DNA from 4 places in the Sodalis sp. RH20 genome. Region 2 is predicted to be linked to each of the others. Evidence: predicted binding sites of a transcription regulator. Region 2 holds the regulator's gene; each other region holds the start of a gene.
The links. The regulator CRP, encoded in region 2, controls carbon source genes, mostly activating them, when cyclic AMP is high. The targets are predictions, from matches to a motif close to ATGTGANNNNNNTCACAT.
Positions count from the first base shown of each region.

Region 1: a site for CRP is predicted at 2,360-2,377, ahead of ACL2XM_RS05150 (2-hydroxycarboxylate transporter family protein). Genes of this name have one in related genera too.
Region 3: a site for CRP is predicted at 1,851-1,868, ahead of idnD (L-idonate 5-dehydrogenase). Genes of this name have one in related genera too.
Region 4: a site for CRP is predicted at 2,858-2,875, ahead of ACL2XM_RS14255 (ABC-F family ATPase). Genes of this name have one in related genera too.

Region 1 is NZ_CP178733.1:1,115,935-1,121,621, reverse strand. Features, by position in the region: gene ACL2XM_RS05160 (helix-turn-helix domain-containing protein) at 1-348, opposite strand, end outside; gene ACL2XM_RS05155 (NAD-dependent malic enzyme) at 438-2,123, opposite strand; gene ACL2XM_RS05150 (2-hydroxycarboxylate transporter family protein) at 2,506-3,849, shown strand; gene ACL2XM_RS05145 (cytochrome b) at 4,055-4,651, shown strand; gene ACL2XM_RS05140 (YceI family protein) at 4,638-5,210, shown strand; gene ACL2XM_RS05135 (TonB-dependent siderophore receptor) at 5,277-5,687, opposite strand, start outside.
Region 2 is NZ_CP178733.1:5,377,951-5,383,637, reverse strand. Features, by position in the region: gene ACL2XM_RS24450 (phosphoribulokinase) at 101-970, shown strand; gene ACL2XM_RS24445 (OsmC family protein) at 1,603-2,025, opposite strand; gene ACL2XM_RS24440 (hypothetical protein) at 1,985-2,173, shown strand; gene crp (cAMP-activated global transcriptional regulator CRP) at 2,341-2,973, shown strand; gene ACL2XM_RS24430 (YccS/YhfK family putative transporter) at 3,027-5,099, shown strand; gene argD (bifunctional acetylornithine/succinyldiaminopimelate transaminase) at 5,116-5,687, opposite strand, start outside.
Region 3 is NZ_CP178733.1:4,642,561-4,648,247, reverse strand. Features, by position in the region: gene idnO (gluconate 5-dehydrogenase) at 1-743, opposite strand, end outside; gene idnD (L-idonate 5-dehydrogenase) at 759-1,790, opposite strand; gene ACL2XM_RS21190 (sulfite exporter TauE/SafE family protein) at 2,198-2,917, opposite strand; gene ACL2XM_RS21185 (LysR substrate-binding domain-containing protein) at 3,025-3,942, shown strand; gene ACL2XM_RS21180 (AAA family ATPase) at 4,048-4,614, opposite strand.
Region 4 is NZ_CP178733.1:3,091,452-3,097,138, forward strand. Features, by position in the region: gene moeA (molybdopterin molybdotransferase MoeA) at 1-342, shown strand, start outside; gene moeB (molybdopterin-synthase adenylyltransferase MoeB) at 352-1,116, shown strand; gene ACL2XM_RS14255 (ABC-F family ATPase) at 1,240-2,835, opposite strand; gene ompX (outer membrane protein OmpX) at 3,554-4,072, opposite strand; gene dps (DNA starvation/stationary phase protection protein Dps) at 4,758-5,264, shown strand; gene ACL2XM_RS14270 (DksA/TraR family C4-type zinc finger protein) at 5,395-5,661, shown strand.

The DNA of each region.
Region 1 (5,687 bases), 1.7 Mb from region 2:
AGGACAAATGCCAAACGACGGCCACTCCGTCGTATCGCGGTAAAAGGCGGGCGTTTGGCCAAACTGTTTTTTAAACGCCCGGGTGAAGCTCTGCCGGGAGTCAAAATGATATCTGATGGCAATATCAATAATGGGTAAATCGGTGACGCATAACGCCACCGCTGCCCGGGACAATCTGCGCGCCCGGGTATATGAACCCAGCGTCGTACCGGTTATTCTGGAAAACATACGTTGTAAATGCCATTTTGAATAACCTGATTTACTCGCAATCCGATCCATTATTAATGGCTGATCCAAGTTATTTTCCAACCAGCCCAGCAGGGCAAAAATGATGTGGGAGGGATCCATCGGCATTCCTCATAACACTCATGGGCATAAAAAAACACAAACCGGGTGCCGGACCGATAGCCCCAACCCCCAGGTGGCGCATAAACGATTTAAAAAGATGAGTGTTTATAATGGCTATAACCACCCTGCCAATAATTCTGCTCCAATGACCGGGCAAGGTCCTTTTCCGACATGACCGACGCCACGCCTTCTTCCTGGGCGGTTTTGGCCACCTTAACGGCGATCGCGCGCGATATTTGCTGAATATCATTCACCGGCGGCAGTAGCGGCCCCGCGCCGGTCATCGCCAACGGCGAAGTGGCCGCCAATGCCTGGCTGGCCGCCATCAGCATGCCATCGGTGACGCGGCTGGCGCCAGAGGCAAGAATGCCCAGCCCCAGTCCTGGGAAAATATACGCATTATTGCATTGGGGAATATCATAGCGTCGATCCTGGTAAATCACCGGCGCAAACGGGCTGCCCGTCGCTATCATTGCCGCGCCTTCGGTCCAGGCGAGCACGTCCTGCGGTCGGGCCTCCGCGCGCGATGTCGGATTGGACAGCGGCATAATAATCGGCCGCGGGCAGTGGCGCAGCATTTCGTGCACGATTTCCTCAGTAAACAGCCCTGTCTGGCCGGAGACGCCGATAAGCACGCTCGGCTTGGCGTGACGCACCACGTCCAGCAGCGAGACGCTGGGTGTAGTCAGGCCCCAGCCGGCGAGCGAGGTGCGGGCGGTCACCAGCCGGCGCTGGAAATCAAGCAGGTTGGGCATATCGTCGGTCAACAGACCAAATCTATCGACCATAAAGACCTGGGCACGGGCTTCTTTTTCTCCGGCCCCTTCCGCCATCATTTGCGCGATGATATTTTCAGCAATGCCGCAGCCGGCGGAACCCGCCCCGAGGAATACGACCCGGTGATCGCGTAACCGGCCGCCCGCGGCATGGCTGGCGGCGATCAGGGTTCCCAGCGTTACCGCGGCGGTACCCTGGATATCATCGTTAAAACAGCACAGCGTATGGCGATAACGTTCAAGCAGGGGCATGGCGTTCTTTTGGGCGAAATCCTCGAACTGCAACAAGACGCGGGGCCAGCGGGTATTGACCGCCACGATAAAGGCGTCGATGAAGGCCATATATTCGTCATCGTTTATGCGCGGGTGCCGCCAGCCCATATACAGCGGGTCGTCCAGGCACTGCATATTGTTGGTTCCGACGTCCAGCATGATCGGTAACGTTTGTGCCGGGTTAATGCCGCCGCAGGCGGTATATAAAGAGAGCTTGCCGATAGGAATGCCCATGCCGCCAATGCCCTGATCGCCCAACCCTAGAATGCGCTCCCCGTCGGTAACCACAATGATTCTGATATCATGTTTAGAGAAATTCTGCAGCATGTCGTCAATACGATCCCGGTCCGGATAGGCAATAAACAACCCTCTGGCGCGGCGATAGATCGCCGAAAATCGCTCGCAGGCCTCGCCGACCGTTGGGGTGTAAATAATCGGCAGCATTTCGTCAAGATGATAACGCAACAAATTATAAAACAATGTCTCGTTGGTGTCCTGGATATTACGCAAATAGATATGTTTTGAAATATCCCGTTTAAATTGGCAGTATTGAGAATAAGCGCGCTCCGTTTGCTCGCCGATGGTTTCGACCTGATTCGGTAACAGTCCGCAGAGATTGAGGGCGCGACGCTCTTGTTCGGTGAAAGCCGATCCCTTATTCAGCAAGGGATTATCCAGCAGCAATGACCCGGTATAATGTGTGTACAACGTTTTGCACGATGCCATTTCACAACCCTCGCATATAACATCAATAAATACGCTTGTATTTATATTTTTCACTCGCAGCCGGCGAGCAGCTTGGCATAAAGCAGTTGTCCGCACCCGGCTAAAAAATCCATCAGTGGTGACTGTTATAGCATGTCAGGTTGCAACTCTCAGTTAAATTTAATTATTAATATGCATTTTTAACTATTTAAAGTTTTTTTAATTAAACAAAGATTAATTAAATTACCAAAAAGATTGTGTGATGAGTAGCGCACACAAATTATACATCTGAGTATAAAATAAAACATTATAATTTTATAATACGTACTTAACGTCAGCCATTTAATCAATAAAACCCATTAACCTCTTATCAGCGCACCGCCAAAACAGCAAGGTGATTATAATGGAAAAAATCGACAAACCAATTGAGAATTATGAAAAAACAGCAACGTCGCCCTCATCGACATTCTTCAGGCAATGCAACGGCGCTGATATCAGTTCGGTGCCGTTGATTCTTTTCATTACCATCGCCAGCATCGTGTTTATTTCCGCCTATTCCAGCTACCTGCCTAAAAATATGATTGGTGGTTTGGCCGTCATTATGACCCTGGGATTTTTGCTGTCGCATATTGGCCGACGGATTCCCGTGCTGCGCGATATTGGCGGCCCAGCCATTCTTTGTCTAATGGTACCGTCGGTAATGGTTTTTTTTGGCGTTTTTAAAATTAACACCCTGGAGACGGTACACCTGTTAATGAAGGAGGCCAACCTGCTGTATTTTGTTATCGCCAGCCTGGTGGTCGGCAGTATCCTCGGCATGAACCGTATTGTCCTGGTGCAAGGCATGATCCGTATGTTTATACCCTTGCTGGCGGGAACCGCAACGGCGGCGATAAGCGGATTGGTGGTGGGTAAATTATTCGGGTATAGCGTTTACCATACTTTTTTCTTTATTATCGTCCCCATCCTGGGCGGCGGGATCGGCGAAGGTATTTTACCCCTTTCCCTGGCTTATTCCGCCATCCTGGGCGCCTCGCCGGATGTTTACGTGGCGCAGTTGGCTCCCGCCGCCGTCGTGGGCAATATTTTCGCTATCGTCTGCGCCGGCGTGCTGGCCCGTTTGGGCACCCGCCGCACTCACTGGAGTGGCGATGGCACATTAATCAGGTCGGCGGCGGAAAATGCCTTGTTTGCCCGAAAAGAAGAAGAACGTCCGGTGGATTTCGCGCTGATGGGCGGCGGTTTATTGATGATTTGCACCTTTTTCATCGTTGGGGGTTTAGTCGAAAAATGGGTTCATATTCCCGGACCGGTATTGATGATTCTGATTGCCGTACTGTGTAAATACGCGCGGGTGATCCCGGCAAAGATGGAGGAAGGAGCCCATAGTTTTTATAAATTTGTATCCACCACACTGGTATGGCCGCTTATGATTGGACTGGGCATGCTGTATGTCCCGCTGGAAAGCGTCGTCGCGGTGTTCTCCCTCGGCTATGTGATCGTCTGTGCCTCGGTGGTCATTTCCATGGGCGTCGTGAGTTTTCTGATTGCGCCTTATCTCAATATGTACCCGATCGAGGCCGCCATCGTCACATGCTGCCACAGCGGACTGGGCGGGACCGGCGACGTTGCCATTCTATCAGCGTCAAACCGCATGTCATTGATGCCGTTCGCCCAGATATCCACCCGGATCGGCGGAGCATCGACGGTCATCGGCGCCACATTACTCCTTGGATGGCTGATCTAGCATCCGCTACCGGGCCTATGCCAACGCCGTTCTCCGCGGGCTTAAAAATAACCTTGCCCACGTCTGATGCCAACATTTCCAAGGCAGGACTCGTTGTTTCTATTTACAAAACTTTAACGTATTTGACACGACTTAAATTGCTTTTTTATTTCAATCTGTTTTATTTGTTGACCAATGGTAACGCAACCCACGAGGACGATGCCTTATGCGCTGGCGCAACTCAGTCGACAGTTTCGGCCATATCAGCATTGCTATCCACTGGCTGGTGGCGTTGGCCGTTTACGGTATGTTTGCGCTTGGCCTGTGGATGGTGACGCTTGGCTATTATGCGACCTGGTATCATCGCGCGCCCGAACTGCACAAAAGCATCGGCTGTCTCCTGTTCGCCATGATGATCTTACGCCTGATCTGGCGTTTTATTTCCCCGCCGCCCAAACCCCTCAGCCATTACTCGCCGCTGACCCGCGCCGGCGCGGTGCTGGCGCATTGGACTTTATATATCCTGCTCTTCGCCCTGCTTACCAGCGGGTATTTGATTTCCACCGCGGACGGGCAGCCGATAAATGTATTCGGCTGGTTTTCCGTTCCGGCCACCCTGAGCGGCCTGGCGGGGCAAGCCGATTTAGCGGGCGACATCCATTTGTACCTGGCGTGGTGCGTGGTGATCCTGTCGGTATTGCACGGCCTGGCCGCGTTAAAACATCATTTTATCGATGGCGACATCACGCTTAAGCGGATGCTTGGGTATCACCTTCATCAACCTGCGCAATATAAGGAAAAACACCATGCTGAAAAAGACTAGCCTGGGCCTGGCGACGGTCGCGTTATTTTTCGCCTCGGGCATAGCCGTTGCGGCGGAGTATAAAATTGATAAACAGGGCCAGCATGCTTTTATTCAATTCAAGATCAAACATCTTGGCTACAGCTGGCTCTACGGCGGTTTTAGGGATTTTGACGGCGGCTTCACATTCGACGCTGATAATCCCGCCGCCAGCAAGGTGAACGTGGTGATTAACACCGCAAGCGTCGATACCAATCATGCGGAACGCGATAAACATCTCAGGAGCGCGGAGTTCCTCAACGTAGCACAACATCCCCAGGCCACCTTCGCCTCCACGCAGGTGAAAAAAGACGGCGATGAATGGGATATCACCGGCAACCTGACGTTAAACGGCGTGACCAAACCCATTACCCTGGAAGCCAAATTGGTCGGCCAGGGCAACGATCCCTGGGGCGGCTATCGCGCGGGTTTCGAAGCTGAAGGAACCCTGGCGCTAAAAGATTTTAATATCACCACGGATCTGGGTCCGGCCTCGCAGCAGGTGGACGTGCTTATTTCAATTGAAGGGATCAGGCAGTGACCTGCCGGCCATCCCCGTTTTTTCACCGCCGCCAGGGTTCTCTGCTTTCCGGCGGCGCAATATCCGTCAGAACGACGTGGTTAAGCCGGCATAATAGGCTCGTCCTGGTTCGTTATATGTTAATGCGCCTTCGTTTTCACGATAAATGCGTTTATCCAGCAGATTGCTGATACCGACATTGACCCGGACATTTTTTGTCACATCGTAATTCAGGCCGACGCCCAGCACGGAATAAGCACCCAGTTCTTTGCTGGACAGCGAGCCGACTTCGTTGCGTATGTCCGCGTATTCACGCGGTTTCTGCCGGCCGTACATGGTCCAGGCCGCATTGGCGGACAATTTATCGTTAACCTGCCAGTCCAGCAGGGTATTGATGGTGTATTTGGGAATCACCGATAGCGGATTGCCGGTTTCCTTATTCTCGGAGGTGATCATATAAGTGGCATTGGTACGCCAGTTCAGCGTATCGGGCAGCAC
Region 2 (5,687 bases):
GCCCCTGGCCCCTAAGCGCTAAATATGCTAACACTCACTTCTGGGCCTTGATGCCGGGCGCACTTCTTCACGCCGCAATTCAACCAAGCGTAGGGTTACCATGTCGACAAAACACCCCATTATTGCCGTTACCGGTTCCAGCGGTGCGGGCACCACCACCACCAGCCTGGCGTTTCGTAAAATATTCCAGCAGTTGAATATCCACGCCGCCGAACTGGAGGGTGACAGCTTTCATCACTTTACCCGGCCGGAAATGGATATGGCGATCCGCAAGGCGCGGGATTTAGGGCGCCATATCAGCTACTTTGGTCCGGACGCGAATAACTTTGGCCTGTTGGAGCATACGTTTCATCAGTATGGCGATACCGGCCGCGGCCAGTCGCGTAAATATCTGCATACGTATGACGAGGCGGTGCCGTATAACCAGATCCCCGGTACCTTTACGCCCTGGCAGGCGTTGCCGGAACCGACGGACGTGTTATTTTACGAGGGGCTGCACGGCGGCGTGGTAACCGATAGCCATGACGTGGCGAAGCACGTGGATTTGCTGGTGGGCGTGGTGCCCATCGTCAACCTGGAGTGGATCCAGAAACTGGTGCGCGATACCGGCGAGCGGGGGCATTCGCGCGAGGCGGTGATGGATTCGGTGGTGAGGTCGATGGAGGATTATATTAACTACATCACGCCGCAGTTTTCCCGCACCCATATCAATTTCCAGCGGGTGCCGACCGTCGACACGTCGAACCCTTTCGCCGCCAAGGCGATTCCCTCACTTGACGAAAGTTTTGTCGTTATTCATTTCCGTAGCCTGGCGCATATCGACCTGCCTTACCTGCTGGCGATGCTGCAAGGCTCCTTTATTTCCAATATTAATACGCTGGTGGTGCCCGGGGGCAAGATGGGGCTGGCGATGGAGCTGATAATGGGGCCGCTGGTACAGCAGTTGCTGGAAGGAAAGGAAATTAAGTAAACTCGAGGCATCGGGCGGGAACACCACGCCCGATTCGGCCCCATCGGCATGCTTTCCCTTGAACACGCCAGGATTCGCTGCGGTGTTGGCGGGCCTAGCATACCCTGGGGCGCTCGGTCGGGCGGGAACACCACGCCCGATTCGACCCCATCGGCATGCTCTCCCTTAAACACGCCAGGATTCGCTGCGGTGTTGGCGGGCCTAGCATACCGTGGGGCGCTCGGTCGGGCGGGAACACCACGCCCGATTCGACCCCATCGGCATGCTCTCCCTGGAACACGCCAGGATTCGCTGCGGTGTTGGCGGGCCTAGCATACCGTGGGGCGCTCGGTCGGGCGGGAACACCACGCCCGATTCGACCCCATCGGCATGCTCTCCCTTGAACACGCCGGGTTTGAGCGCGGTGTTGGCGGGCATACCGTGCCATGGGGCGCTCGGTCGGGCAGAGAAACCATGCCCGATTCGACCCCATTGGCGCGCTCTCCCTTGAACACGCCGGGTTTGAGCGCGGTGTTGGCGGGCATACCGTGCCATGGGGCGCTCGGTCGGGCAGAGAAACCATGCCCGATTCGACCCCATTGGCGCGCTCTCCCTTGAACACGCCGGGTTGGAGTGCGGTGACGGCGGGACGGTTAGGCGGCGGGGGCGTGGTGTTCGTCGCGCACTTCAAAGCTGTGGGTCATATTGACCGACGCGCCGAGCATCAGTGAGACCGAGCAGTATTTTTCCGCCGATAGCGTCACCGCCCGCTCCACCGCCTTGTCGGTCAGCCCGGCGCCGGTGACGATAAAATGCAGGTTGATATGGGTAAACAGGCGCGGCGCCTCGTCGCGGCGCTCGGAGGTGAGTTTGACCTCGCAGTCCCGGACGTCCTGCCGCGCTTTGTGTAAAATCGATACCACATCAATGGCGCTGCAGCCGCCGACCGACATCAATACCATTTCCATTGGGCTGGGCGCTTTTTCGCCCGCGTTCCCATCCATCAAAACCTGGTGGCCCGAGGCGGATTCGCCCATGAAAGACAACCCTTCTACCCATTTGACCCGTGCCTGCATTATGATACTCCTGATGAAAAGCTTTCCAGCAGACTACATTTTTGTTGGAAAACTGGCAATGTTACTGAACATACTTCATGCTGAAGCAAGACAACAGAAGACACTGCTTCAAACCTATGCTAAAAACAAGGCTGGATCGGCCTCATGATAATGAAAGGGCAAGAGATCGATCGGAACATCACATTACCAGACCCTAATAAGTTCCCTTACGTCGCTCCGTTTAAACGCGGAGTCAGAGTGAATAATACAAGCGCCGTAACAGGGAATACGATGTCCCGAACCTGGGATAGCGATGACAAAAGAGGATAACAGCGAATGGTTCTCGGCAAACCGCAAACAGACCCGACTCTCGAATGGTTCCTGTCTCATTGCCATATTCATAAGTATCCATCGAAGAGTACACTTATACATCAGGGTGAAAAGGCTGAAACGCTTTACTACATCGTTAAGGGCGCCGTGGCGGTGCTGATTAAGGATGAAGAAGGCAAAGAGATGATTCTCTCCTATCTTAACCAGGGAGATTTCATCGGTGAGCTCGGCCTATTCGAGGAAGGTCAGGAACGCAGTGCCTGGGTACGGGCGAAAACCGCCTGTGAAGTCGCCGAGATTTCGTATAAAAAATTCCGGCAGCTGATTCAGGTGAATCCGGATATCCTGATGCGCCTGTCGGCGCAAATGGCCAGTCGTTTACAGGTAACGTCGGAAAAAGTCGGCAACCTGGCATTCCTGGACGTTACCGGACGCATAGCGCAAACCCTGTTGAACCTGGCGAAACAACCCGACGCCATGACCCACCCCGACGGCATGCAGATAAAAATCACCCGTCAGGAAATCGGCCAGATTGTCGGCTGTTCCCGCGAGACGGTAGGACGTATTCTTAAAATGCTCGAAGATCAAAATCTTATATCCGCGCACGGTAAAACCATTGTTGTTTACGGCACGCGCTGATAGCCCCGTTATACAGGCGTGGTGCTTCGTACCACGCTTTTTTTGCTGACAGTATGTGGCGCCGGTTAATCTACCACCCTGAAGTAAACTATGCCCTGCGGCAAACCATCGTGCTATGCCTGCCGGTGGCCGCCGGCCTGTTATTCGGCAGCTTGCAAAACGGCCTGCTGTTTTCGTTGGTCCCTGCCTGCTGCAATATCGCCGGCCTCGATACCCTGCATAAACGGTTTTTCAAGCGCCTGGCCGTCGGCGGTGCGCTGTTCGCGCTGAGCAGCGTGCTGATCCAGGTGCTGTTGGCCGTGCCGGTGCCGTTGCCCTTGGTGATGCTCGGCCTGGCGCTGCTGTTCGGCGTTACCGGTGAAATCAGCCCGCTGCACGGCCGTTTATTGCCCGCCGCGCTTATCGCCGCCATCTTTACCCTGGGCCTGGCCGGCAATGTGCCGCCCGTCGTGCCGCCGCTGCTGTATATTGCCGGCACCGCCTGGTACGGACTGTTCAACGCCCTGTGGTTCCGGTTGTGGAAGGAGCAGCCGATGCGGGAATCTCTTAGCCTGCTGTATCGGGAGCTGGCGGATTATATCGAGGCGAAATATACCCTGCTGACACAGCATACCGATCCGGAAACCGCCCTGCCGCCGCTGTTTGCCCGCCAGCAGGCGGTGATTGATCTGATTGCCCAGGTATACCAGCAGCTTTATATGCTGTCGGCCAATGATCAGCTGCAGTACAAACGCCTGCTGCGTTCTTTCCAGGTGGCGCTGGATTTGCAGGAGCATATCGCCGTCAGCCTGCACCAGCCGGACGAAGTACAAAAACTGGTGGCGCAAAGCCACGCCGAGGCGGTTATCCGCTATAACGCCCGGTTGATTGCCGCGCGGTTGCGGGTACTGGCGGATGATATTCTCTATCACCGGCAGCCGGGGCGTTTTAACATGGCCACCGCGCTGTCGGCCCTGGAAAAAATTGCCGACCGGCATCCGGATAATCCGGTCGGACAGTTTTGTTATTACCATTTCAGCCGTATCGCCCGGCTGCTGCGTACCCAGCGCCCGCTTTACCGCCGCGACCTGATGGCCGACAACCAGCAGCGGCTGTCGTTTTGGCATGCGCTGGTCAGCTACTGTTCCTTTAAATCCATGGCGCTGCGCAGCGCGGCAAGGCTTGGGATTATGCTGGCCATCGGCAGCAGCCTGGGGCTGGTATTGGATCTCCCCAAACCCTACTGGATTTTAATGACGGTGATGTTTGTCAGCCAGAACGGCTATAACGCCACCCGGGTGCGGATCCAGCATCGGGCCCTGGGCACGTTGGCGGGGTTGGTGATTGCCGCCGGCACGCTGCAATTCAGGCTGAGCGACGGCACGGTATTGCTGTGCATGTTGTTCCTGACGCTGGCGTCTTACCTGGTGTTGCGCAAAAATTACGGCCTGGCGATGATCGGCATGACGGTGACCGCGGTGTATACGTTGCAGCTACTGTCGCTGAACGGCGCGCATTTCCTGGTGCCCAGGCTGGTGGATACGCTGATCGGCTGTATGCTGGCGTTCGGCGGCATGCTGTGGTTATGGCCGCAGTGGCAAAGCGGTATGCTGCGCAAAAACGCCCATCTGGCGCTGGAGCGGGACCAGGACGCGCTGCGACTGCTGCTGCAACCCGCCCCCGAGCCGGCGGCGCTGGCCTACGCGCGCATGAAGGTCAACCAGGCGCACAACGCGCTGTTTACGTCGCTTAGCCAGGCGATGCGGGAACCGGCGTTTAATTCGCGCTATCTGACCGATATGCGTTTATGGGTGACCCATAGCCAGTTCATCGTCGAGCACATCAATGCCATGACCATCCTGGCGCGGGATCACTACATGCTGACGCCGACGCTGGCGCAAAAGTACCTGGCCTCTTGCGAGGTGGCGCTGCAGCGCTGCCAGCAACGGCTGGAATATGACGGCCCAAGCTCAGACAGCCCGGTGATGGATGCCGCCGGCGAAACGCCGGAGCTGCCCGGCACCCTGATGGAACGCCATCTGCGGCGTATTCTGTTCCATCTGGGCGTGATGCATACGATTTCATCGGTAGCCTGGCGCCAGCGGCCGCAGCACGGCAACTGGCTGGCGCGCCGGTTAAGCCATTAGTCTCCCGCCGCGCGCCTTAGGGTTTGGCGGCGATAACCTGCGCCACCGCCTGTTCAAACCGGGCCATGCCCTGTTCGATATCGGCGAACTCCACCACCAGCGACGGCGCGAAACGGATGACGTCCGGACCGGCGTTGAGGATCATCAGGCCCTGCGCGGCGCTGGCGTGCAGGAACTCGCGCGCCCGGCCATGGAACTGCGGCCGCAGTTCGGCGCCCAGCAGCAGGCCCATGCCACGCACATCCGAAAATACCTGATATTTGTCGTCAATCGCCTGGAGCGCGCTGACGAAACGATCGTGCCTTTCGTTAATGCCCGCCAGGACTTCCGGCTGGTTAATCACATCCAGCGCCGCCTCGGATACCGCGCAGGCCAGGGGATTGCCGCCATAGGTGGTGCCATGGGTGCCCACTTTCATCACCGAGGCGATCTCTTCCGTAGTCAGCATGGCGCTGATGGGGAAACCGCCGCCCAGCGCCTTGGCGGTGGTCAGAATATCCGGCGTTACGCCATAGTGCATATAGGTAAACAGCTTGCCGGTGCGCCCCATGCCGCACTGCACTTCGTCCATCACCAGCAGCGCCTGAT
Region 3 (5,687 bases), 740 kb from region 2:
CCGTCAACAAAGATCAGGTGACCGTTGACAAAATCAGAGGCTTTCGCCGCCAGGAATACCGCGGCGCCGATAAGTTCCTGCGGGTCTCCCCAGCGGGCGGCCGGGGTGCGTTTGGTCAGCCAGGCGGTAAATTCCTGGTTATCGACCAGGGCCTTGGTCATTTCGGTATTAAAATAGCCGGGGGCGATGCCGTTAACCTGAATATTATAACGGGCCAGTTCCACACACATGCCGCGGGTCAGCATTTTAACCGCGCCCTTTGACGCCGCATAGGGGGTAATGGTGTCACGGCCGAGTTCGCTTTGCATGGAGCAAATATTGATGATTTTACCCCGGTTGCGTTTGATCATGTTACGGGCAACCGCTTGTGAAACCAAAAATACCGCCGTTTGATTTACCGCGATAATATCGTTCCAGTCTTTCTCAGGAAATTCGGTAAACGGATGGCGTCGCTGGATGCCGGCATTGTTAATCAAAATATCAATAGGGCCGATATCGGACTCAATTTGCTCAATAGCGCTATTAACGGCCTGGCTTTTCGTCACATCAAATGCGACAGAATAAGCGGTATACCCTTGGTCCCGTAACTGCTGCGCCGCTTTTTCCGCGCGGGCGGCGGTAATATCATTGATGATGATTTCCGCACCCGATTGCGCCAGTCCGTTGGCCAATAAAAAACCAATGCCTTGGGCGGAGCCGGTAATCAGCGCTTTTTTATTTTTTAATGAAAAAATATCGTTCATTTTGGATCCCTATTTTCAAAAAACCAACTGTACTTTTGACGCTAACGATTTGTCCGCCGCGAAGATCAACGCCTGTTCAAGTTCGGCCTGCGGATATTCACCGGATAACAACGGCAGCGGGTCGATGGTGCCGTTGCCCAGCCAGGCCACGGCGGTATTAAATTCGGTGGTGAAACGAAAACTCCCCACCAGCCTGATTTCCTTGGCTATGACCATCATCATGGGGAACTCCGGCGTCACGCCGCCCATGCCGACCTGGACTAAGGTACCCCTGGCCCGGGTTAATTCCAGGCAGCGCGTAATGGACTGGGGATGGCCCGAGGCTTCGAACGCGATATCGAAGTAGCCTTTTTGATCGGCATACGCGGAGAAATCACCGGCCGCCGCATGCAGGGTTTTGGTGGCGCCCATTTGGGCGGCGATATCCAGGCAACGCTGGCTCAGGTCGGCGCAGATGATTTCCCGCGCGCCCGAGGCCTTGGCGGCCGCCACCAGCAAGCTGCCGATAGGCCCGACGCCGGAGACAAAAACGGTTTTACCCTTAACGTCCCCGGCCTGATTCACGGCGTGAATGGCCACCGCCAGCGGTTCGGCAAAAGCCATGACGCGTTCATCGAGGGCATTGTTAAAGGGGATGCATTGTTCCGTATCCACGACTTTAAATTGCGTGAATCCGCCATCCACATGCGGGAAATACATGGCGCTGCCGAAAAAGCGCATATTAATACATTGATTTTCCTCACCGGACAGGCAATATTTACACTGTTTACAGGGCTTGCTGGGGTTAATGGCCACGCTCTGGTTAACGGATAACCCCGGGGCATCGCTTTTTACCACATGGCCGATAACTTCGTGCCCCAGAATCATGGGCTGGCGCACTTTGAAATTTCCGACCGCACCCTCCTGGTAATAATGCAGATCGGATCCGCAAATCCCGCCGCGGGATATTTTAACCAAGGTCCCCTGGCCGGAATATTCTACGTTTTGCGCCACCACGGCAACGGCTTTTTTTCCGGTAACCACGCAAGACTGGGTATCAACGTTCATTTTTATTTCCTCAACGGTAATGTCGTTGAGGTGCAGTTAAACGGCTATGGATGTGCAAAACTGTGATGGATGTCACTTAAAAATGATGTAACGAAAATGATGTAACGCATAACGTGATTGACTTAATAAAAAGCAACCTCCGTTCAAAATGAACAAGAAATAATGTGAATAACCCGGTATGGTAAATTGGCCGCTAAATAGATGCTAATTATGTTATTAGGTATTTGCTATCCCTCATTATTACGGATCGCGAGAGTACGCCTCTGATAAACAGGCGATAGTTACCGCCGCCGCCTGTCCAGGCATTGTCGGTTGCCGGTGCTGGCTTTATGTATGCTTGGCCATTGGGTTCTATTTTTTATTTTTATGGATTTTATAGCGCGTTATATTCCGCAGGGAATCATTTATCAATTAAGCGCGTCCCAAATCATTGAGGCGCCCGCCACCAGCATCATGGCGTCAATCAGGCGGTTAAAGGTTTTTTCAGCCATTTTCACCAAGAATATTTTACCGATGTACATGCCGGCAACCAGCGTACCGCCTACCATCAGGCCACTGATAACGACGGACCGCGGCAGGGCGCCGATGGCCCCGAACGCCGATGCCTTGGCAAGGTAGATAGCAAAGGAGGCGGCCGCTTCCGTCGACAGCAGCGCGCCTTTTGTCAGCCCATACCCGGCAAAAAGGGGGATGGTCAGCGGGCCCGTGGAGAAAACCACCCCGGTGAGGTAACCGACCAGTGCGCCCGCCAGCGCCAGTTGCATGGGGTTGAGCGTTATTGCCCGGGCATTGGCCCAGTGGCGCGCCGGGATCAGCAGGAAGAAAAACAGGCCGATGCAGAAGTTGGAGAGGGGCGCAGGCATCAGCCACAGCGTATTGGCGCCCAGGACGGCGGCGGGGATACCCGGCAGGGAATACCACAGAAAGGCCCTGATATTGATGTCCCTGCGCCACATAAGCACACGCGAAACATTACCCATAATGGCGGCGATGGCCATGATGGGAACCGCGGCCTTGGGACCAAAGGTATACGCCAGCGCCGGCAACAGCATGATGGAAGCGCCTGTGCCCACCATGCCGCTGATGATGCCGGCCGCTATTCCAATAATGACAATGATCAGATACATCACGCCGGCACGTCCTTTTTCAGGGGGTAGTAACCATGATGATAGCGATCAGAAATGGAATGGCTCGTGATAAAATATCACGCAATAGTGATAAAAAAGGACTGGTTATGCATTCACTCCCACCCCTGGCGGCATTACGGGCATTTTTGGTTGCATGCCATGCCGGCAGCTATACCGCCGCCGCCAAAGAATTATGTATTACCCATGGGGCGGTCAGCCGCCATATGCAGGTGGTTGAAAAATGGTTCGGCGTTAATTTATTCAGCCGGGAAGGCCAGCGACGCGTGCCGACGCCTTACGCCCTGACGCTGGCCCGGGAGCTGGGGAGCGCGTTTGATAACCTGTCCGACATCGCCCTGCGCTACGGCAACGGTGGACGTAATAATGTCTTTAATGTCAGCGTGCCGACCACACTGTGCCTGAAATGGCTGCTGCCCCGCCTCGATGATTTTTATACGCGCTTTCCCCAGGCAAATTTGCAGATTTCCACGGCCAATACCGAGCAATTGCACATTATCGGGCACTATGACCTGTTGATCCGGCGTGATATCAGCGTAGCGGAGTATTCCGCGATCGCGTTTTTGCAAGATCAGCATTGCCTGATGGCCTCCCCCGCGCTGCTTAAGCGTTATCCGCTCCGCCTGCCCGCGGATGTCCTCGCCTGTCCCCGCATTGAAACCCTGACAAGGCCTGAGCAGTGGAATCTGTGGCTGGCGGCGGCCGGCCTGCGAAAAACACCCGCGAGCTTATTTCGCCGTTACGACCATTTCCACGTTTCCCTGCAGGCGATGCTGGAAGGGATCGGGGTGGGATTGGGGCCGGTCAACACGCTGTCGGCGGAGATAATGCATGGCCGTCTTGTCCCGCTGTTTCCGCAATTTACCGTTGCCCCCTGTCAATACCAGGCCTTAACGCCGGTGAGCGTGCAAAAAACCGTATTGCACCAAGCGTTTGAGCAGTGGCTGGTGGTGCAGGGGAAAGCGCTAAATGCCGATGGCGATAACGACGCAAACACAACAGTCTGAGCGAATGCCGTGCCGGATACGGGGGTCAGGAATGCCGGCAGCAATGGAATAGTCGGGGCGCTGGCAACGTTTACTTCACCGGCGGCGTGCGGTGCGGCGGTGGTATTATTCTCCGTTGCCGGACAGAGCATCAAGAACAAACGTGGCCCGATCCGCTACGTTGGTTTTTGGTATTGCCAAAATGTCATAATCCAATGCCGGGTAGGCGGTGACCAGCAGGCCGTATTCAGCCAAAGCCGCGTCAAAAGAATGCCGCCGTTCTGGATCTTCGGCATAAATTTCGGCCCAGGGCGGCGTTAAAAAAACCTTGTGATGATAGCGCAAAGAAATGCCATAGCGCTTTAAATAAGGCTTACCCGTGATGTGCTCAAGGTTGGCCGCCGCGTCCACCACCCCGCGATCGAAAAATATCCATTCGTTTGCGGTGCCGGCCCTGGTCCAATCGGTTATGGACAGTTGGATAACGTTGCGTAAGAACGCCGCCATATCAATCCAGGGTAATGCCTGGCCGCCTCGTTTCAACTCTTCGCTCACGACGCGCCGGCCGGGTTCTTCGACAACGGTATAGCCGCGTCGCTTCAGCTCGGCGAGTAACGTGGATTTCCCACCACCGGAACAGCCGGAAATAACGACAAGTCGATTCATGTTTTCCTGTGCCTGCTGGATATGCATGCCACGATAGAATTATGCCAGGTTTGAACGTTGAGCCACCATGGGTAAAGGCCATCCTGGCCTGTTAACGTCTTTGATGATCCCCGCTATTGATGACCGGTATGGGCTTAGAAAGAGACGCGCGCGGGGGAAGGCTTGCCCACCCGCGGTCAGAAAGCATGGCATCGCCTTAACGGCCGGGATCCCCTTGCTTAAATTATCGGCACTCAGTCAATAGATGAGGGTATTGGAGCAAAAATGGATCCGGCAGGGTGTAAAAATCGCCGGGCCCGAAAGCCCGGCCAGCAACATTAGCCTACCAATGCAACCCGCCCATAGCTCACAGAACCAAAGCTTGAATGAGACTGTATAGTGGCAGAACGAATCTTAATGGTTCCCTAACTGTTCCTAATCTTGCCAAATCAGCGTAGTGAGGCCATAGGACGACGTCTCGCCCGGCATAGCGCGTTTGCCGCCGGCGCGCCTGCAAAAGCGGATTGAGGATCATTCGCCCCAATACAACGTGCACTTCACTTCTCTCAATGCGATCTCCTCACCCACCCTTATCCAGCCGCAATTCCGGGGCGGCCGCCAGGCATCCGAATCCCGCGCAGATATTTCGGCCGCCTTTGCGGGTGGCGGAAAACGTGATTATTTTTAATGACATAAAGCTACCCAGGCTAAAATATGTATTAATTATTTTTCAGTTTCTTAATCAAATTGTCGTGAACGTTATCACAAATCTTACAGGGCATTATTGCCGGGGTAAAAATCTTCGGTAAAAATGCTAACTCGAATTAGCAAGAATATCTTTACCTGAAAAAACGTGCCGGCGGCAAAGCCTGTGCTCATTTTATACAGGCAAGCATGTTAACGCATTGTTTTGAAAATGCTTAATGATGTAACGGGACGGGTGAGGTTTCGTCTTCACCCGGCGGCGATGGCGGCGGACCCGTATTGACGGCCCATGGGGCGGGTTGTGAGGCAGAGCCGCCGGTGGGCGGATAACGCGCAATGCCGCGCCTGTGAGCTTAAGCATTGTTTCCCCTGTATTTTTTTTGTCGCCAAAGCTAACTCGAAGCAGCCTGTTAAAT
Region 4 (5,687 bases), 2.3 Mb from region 2:
CCGGGCAATCCGGTGTCGGCGGCGGTGACGTTTTACCAGTTGGTGCAGCCGCTGATAGCCAGGCTCGCCGGGCGGGCGCACTGGCGGTTACCCGCCCGGCTGCGCGCCAGAACGCTGACGCGGCTTAAAAAAACGCCCGGCCGGATGGATTTTCAGCGCGGCGTGTTCCATACCACGCCCCGCGGCGATATCGAGGTCGCCGGCACCGGCGCGCAGGGATCCCATGTTTTCAGCTCCTTCAGCGCCGCCAACTGTTTTATCGTGCTGCCGGCCGAGCAGGATGACGTGGCCGTGGGCGAATGGGTGGATATCGAACCCTTTAATCATCTGTTGTTATCATAGGGCCGGACCGTGGCGGACGAATTAACTCATGCGGAAATGCTGCGCTACAACCGGCAAATCATGCTGCGCGGCTTTGATTTTGACGGCCAGGAACGGCTGAAAAACGCGGGTGCGCTGGTGGTGGGCCTGGGCGGGCTGGGCTGCGCCGCGGCGCTGTATCTCACTGCCGCGGGCATAGGACGGCTCACCCTGCTGGATTTCGACATTGTGGCGCTGTCCAATCTGCAACGCCAGATACTGCACGACGATCGGCGCATCGGCATGGCTAAAGTCGATTCCGCCGCCCTTGCCCTGGCGTCGGTTAACCCCCATGTCACTATCGCCACGCGCAACGCCGCCCTGGACGACGAGTCGCTGACCGAGCTTATCGCGCAGCATGACGTCGTGGTGGATTGCACCGATAACGTAACGACGCGCGAGCAGCTCAACCGGCTGTGTTTTGCCCGCCAGACGCCGCTGGTGTCCGGTGCGGCGATCCGTATGGAGGGGCAAATCAGCGTCTTTACCTACCAGCCCGGCGAACCCTGCTATCGCTGCCTGAGCCGATTGTTCGGCGCAGGCAGCCTCACCTGCGCGGAATCCGGCGTGATGGCGCCGTTGGTGGGCATTATCGGCTCGTTGCAGGCCATGGAGACTATCAAGCTGCTGACAGGGTTCGGCAAGCCGCCGGCCGGCCGGCTGGTCATGTATGACGCCATGACGCTGCAGTTTCGGGAGATGGTGCTGCCGCGGGATCCGCATTGCGCCGTGTGTGGGACGGCGTCGCCCGGCTGAGAGGGAAATCGCGTTTGGCGCGGGCGGCGTTGCTCCGGCGAACACTGCGCGGCAATAGGAGAAATGGAACGGCCCCGCGCAACCAGGGCCGGCGCTTAAAACGGCGTTTAAACCGTCATCAGCTTAGTTTAAACCCTGGCTGCGCAGGTAATCTTCATAGTTACCGCTGAAATCTATCGCTTTTTCCGGCGTTAATTCCAAGATGCGCGTCGCCAGCGAACTGACGAATTCGCGGTCATGGGACACAAATATCAGCGTCCCCTGGTACAGTTCCAGCGCCGAGTTCAGCGACTCAATGGATTCCATATCCAAATGGTTGGTAGGTTCGTCCATCAGCAGGATATTGGGTTTTTCCATCATCAGCTTGCCGAACATCATGCGGCCCTTTTCGCCGCCGGATAAGACGCTGACCGGTTTATTGATATCGTCCTGGCTGAACAGCAACCGGCCAAGGATGCTGCGCACCGCCTGTTCGTCGTCGCTGGGCTGTTTCCATTGGCTCATCCAGTCAAACACGTTAATGTTTTCGGTGAATTCGCTGGAATGATCCTGGGCATAATAACCGATGCTGACGTTCTCGGACCACTTGATGGTGCCGCTCACCGGCGGCAGCTCGCCCACCAGGCTTTTCAGCAGGGTGGTTTTACCGATGCCGTTGGGACCGAGCACCGCCATCTTTTCGCCCACCTCCAGCATCAGGTTTATTTTACTGAACAGAGGCGGCTGGCCGTCATAACCCTGGGTCAGCTGCTGTACTTCCAGGGCGTTGCGGAACAATTTTTTATCCTGCTCGAAGCGGATAAATGGATTCTGGCGACTGGACACCTTCACCTCGTCCAGCTTGATTTTTTCAATCTGGCGGGCGCGGGAGGTTGCCTGGCGTGATTTGGACGCATTGGCGCTAAAGCGGCTGACAAAGGACTGCAATTCGGCAATCTGCGCCTTTTTCTTGGCATTGCCGGACATCAGCTGTTCGCGCGCCTGGGTGGACGCGGTCATATAATCGTCGTAATTGCCGGGATAGATGCGCAGTTCACCGTAATCCAAATCCGCCATATGGGTACAGACCATATTCAGGAAGTGCCGGTCATGGGAAATAATGACCATGGTGCTGTTGCGCTCGTTCAATACCTGCTCCAGCCAGCGGATGGTATTGATATCCAGGTTATTGGTAGGTTCGTCAAGCAGCAGAATATCCGGATTGGCGAACAGCGCCTGCGCCAGCAGCACGCGCAGTTTCCAGCCAGGCGCCACTTCGCTCATCGGACCGTAATGCTGCTCAAGAGGAATGCCGACGCCCAACAGAAGCTCACCGGCGCGCGCCTCGGCGGTATAACCATCCATCTCGCCGTACAGGACTTCGAGATCGGCAACCCGATAGCCCTGCTGCTCGCTCATCTCGGCCATGGCGTAGATGGCGTCGCGCTCTTCTTTCACCGCCCAGAGCTCGGCATGGCCCATGATGACGGTATCAAGCACGGTATACTGTTCAAAGGCAAACTGATCCTGGCGCAGCTTGCCCAGGCGTTCATTCGGGTCAAGGCTGACATGGCCGCCGCTGGGCACCAGGTCGTCCCCCAGGATTTTCATCAGGGTGGATTTACCGCAGCCGTTGGCGCCAATCAGGCCGTAGCGATTGCCGCCGCCAAATTTAACGGAAATATTTTCGAATAGCGGTTTGCTACCGAATTGCATGGTGATGTTGTTACAGATTAGCAAAAGGAGGTACTCTTCATTAAAAACGTGACATTGACCACATTATGCCACACTCCGCTGTAAAATTGCTCTCTCTGTGTGCACCTATGGCCATAAGCATTAAAATTGGCGTGCCCGGCGCGGCCCCGAGCCGGGTTAGCGCTCCGCGGCCCGCGTTCGCGGCCGGCAAAACGGCCCCTGATGGCCGCCACTTACGCGCCTCTTTCGGCCCGCTAACCAATATAAGGCATTATTATTTGATTTAATATTTTGTCATATTAACATCATCAATAAATATCAGGGTTGTCATATCATAAGGGTATACCTTATTTACCCGCCGAGCAGGATAAATACAGTGTCATTTCGCCAGCATCCCGCCAGGGCGACCGCTAATAATGCATAACCGATAAATAAGGGCGTCCCGTCAGGCAGGATAAAAGAGAGACACTATAGCGGTGTGGCATGCCATAGCCCATTATTCCCGGCTCACCATTGCCCTTCTTTAAAATACTGCTCTGGCGGCAGGAAGAATATAAAAACGCAGCTGCTCGATAAACAGCATGCGCGCCCTGATACGGGCCGGAGGGTGGATGGGCGATACGGGACAAGTGTCGCCGTCCAAGCAGGGAGGGCGCGGCCGGGATAAAAAAAAAAGCATGGCTGAAATGCTCAGCCATGCTTATCATGTCCACACCGGGGTCGTTAACCGGAAAACCGGCGCCGCCCGATCGCAGAAGGGAAATTAGAAGCGGTAACCAACGCCTGCGATCCAGGTGCCAACGTCTACGCTGCGGATGCGGCTTTGTTCGTAGGAAACGTCAAACGCGACATTTTCCATCGGGTTGAACTGCAAGCCTGCGCCGTATGCTACGCCAACGTCGCTGGTGCGGTGTGAATCGCGGCCGTCTTGCGCGTTGTCGGTAAATTGGCCCACGCCCATGCCGACTACGCCGTATACGCTGGCCCAATCGTTAATGCGGTAAGCCGGACCGGCGGTGATGCCGTAGTAAGTGCCTTTTTCGTAGGTGCCTTGTTCAGCCTGGTTCTTTTCCAGGTAGGTGAAGGAGCTGATCATGCTCCAAGGCGCGCTATCATCCATTTCATAACGGTACTTCAGGTTAAAACCCGATGCCTTGTTGATGACGCCCTGCATATCACCTTGGGCATAACCCGCGGAAACGGTGCTTTCGCCCGCAGTCGCCGAACCCGCCGCTACTGCCAATACACAAGCTAACGCTGAAAGACATGCAATTTTGTTCATAACCACCTCAAATGTGAATTTACGTCCTAACCATGAAAATATAACAAAAAGTAGCACGAAACTCTGCTTAATAAATGTTGTCCAAGTAAACGTATCGTGTAACATAAGTTTTCAAAGCTTTCTATCCCATTCATTTTACTTATGTTTTGTGCTATATGTCACAAATCAGACTTTACGTATCCTTACAACATATCCAGATTAATCCGAACTGAATGACTAAAAAATAGACCACTATCGTGCAATGCGCGTGATTTTTTTTCACAACTCATGTCGCCGCCCTCATATTTTCTGCTCATAAAAACCGCCACTACTATTTAATTATGTTATTACGGCATTTTGGAACACAAAATGCATCTCCTTTCACAGCCGTTCTGCCTGATTTTCAGCGCCTGTTTCTGCGGCACGCTGTGCTGAACCAGAGACTTTTTGCTATAATAATTATTAGAGGCATTATTTTAAATGAAAACCATTTGTATTACCGGCCCGAAACAACAAAACGCCGTTGTGATGCCGGGAGTACTCTCATGGTTGATGTCTTTTATCCTGCTAAGCTGTTTAATGCGTTCAGCGGTGGCGACACTGAGAGGTATCGGCGATATGAGTGATAGGATGCAGGATTGCGAAACGCTGTTATACTTTATGCCTGAACGAAATTAATAATGATCAATTAAGAGGATGATTAATGATGAGTACCGCTAAACTGGTTAAAACGAAATCTTCCGAACTTATTTATACGCGTAACGATCTGGAAGAGTCGGTCAAGGTCTCCAGTATCGCGCTGTTAAACCGTCTGGTGATCGAGTATGTCGACCTGGCGCTGATCACCAAGCAAGCCCATTGGAACATGCGCGGCGCGAATTTTATCGCGGTACACGAAATGCTTGATGGTTTCCGTACCGTTATCCAGGATCATCAGGACACCATCGCCGAACGCGTGGTCCAGCTAGGCGGCGTCGCCTTGGGTACCGTACAGGTCACCAATGACAAGACCCCGCTGACCAGCTATCCGACCAATATCCACAGCGTTCAGGATCATCTGAAAGCGCTGGCGGATCGTTATGGCGTGGTGGCGAACGACACCCGCAAGGCGATTTCCGAAGCAGAAGACGACGAAGATACGGCTGATATCTTGACCGCCGCTTCGCGCGATCTGGATAAATTCTTGTGGTTTATCGAGTCTAATATCGAATAATACCTTGCTTCGCCGGTGGGTGCGATGCACTAGCGCCGGCTAATCAGTTGAATGCAGCAAAAGCCGGCAGCGTAATGACCTTGCCGGCTTTTTTGACTTTTCACACCGGCTTAACGGGAGGAGCGATCCCATGGCAAGCGGCTGGGCGCCGGAAGGCGCGGTACAAGATCAAATCGATTCCACCATCAACGACGCGGTGCAGCGGGCGCGCAGCGCTTTGCTGCAAGGAGAAAGCGCCCATCATTGCCAGGAGTGCGGCGAACCTATTCCGCAGGCGCGGCGCGCGGCGTTGCCCGGTGTGCAGCTGTGCGTGCATTGCCAGTCCGAACAAGATAAAAAACAGCTGGCCCACAGTGGCTATAACCGCCGGGGAAGTAAAGACAGCCAGTTGCGCTGAGCGCTCCCTGAGTACACTATTATTGC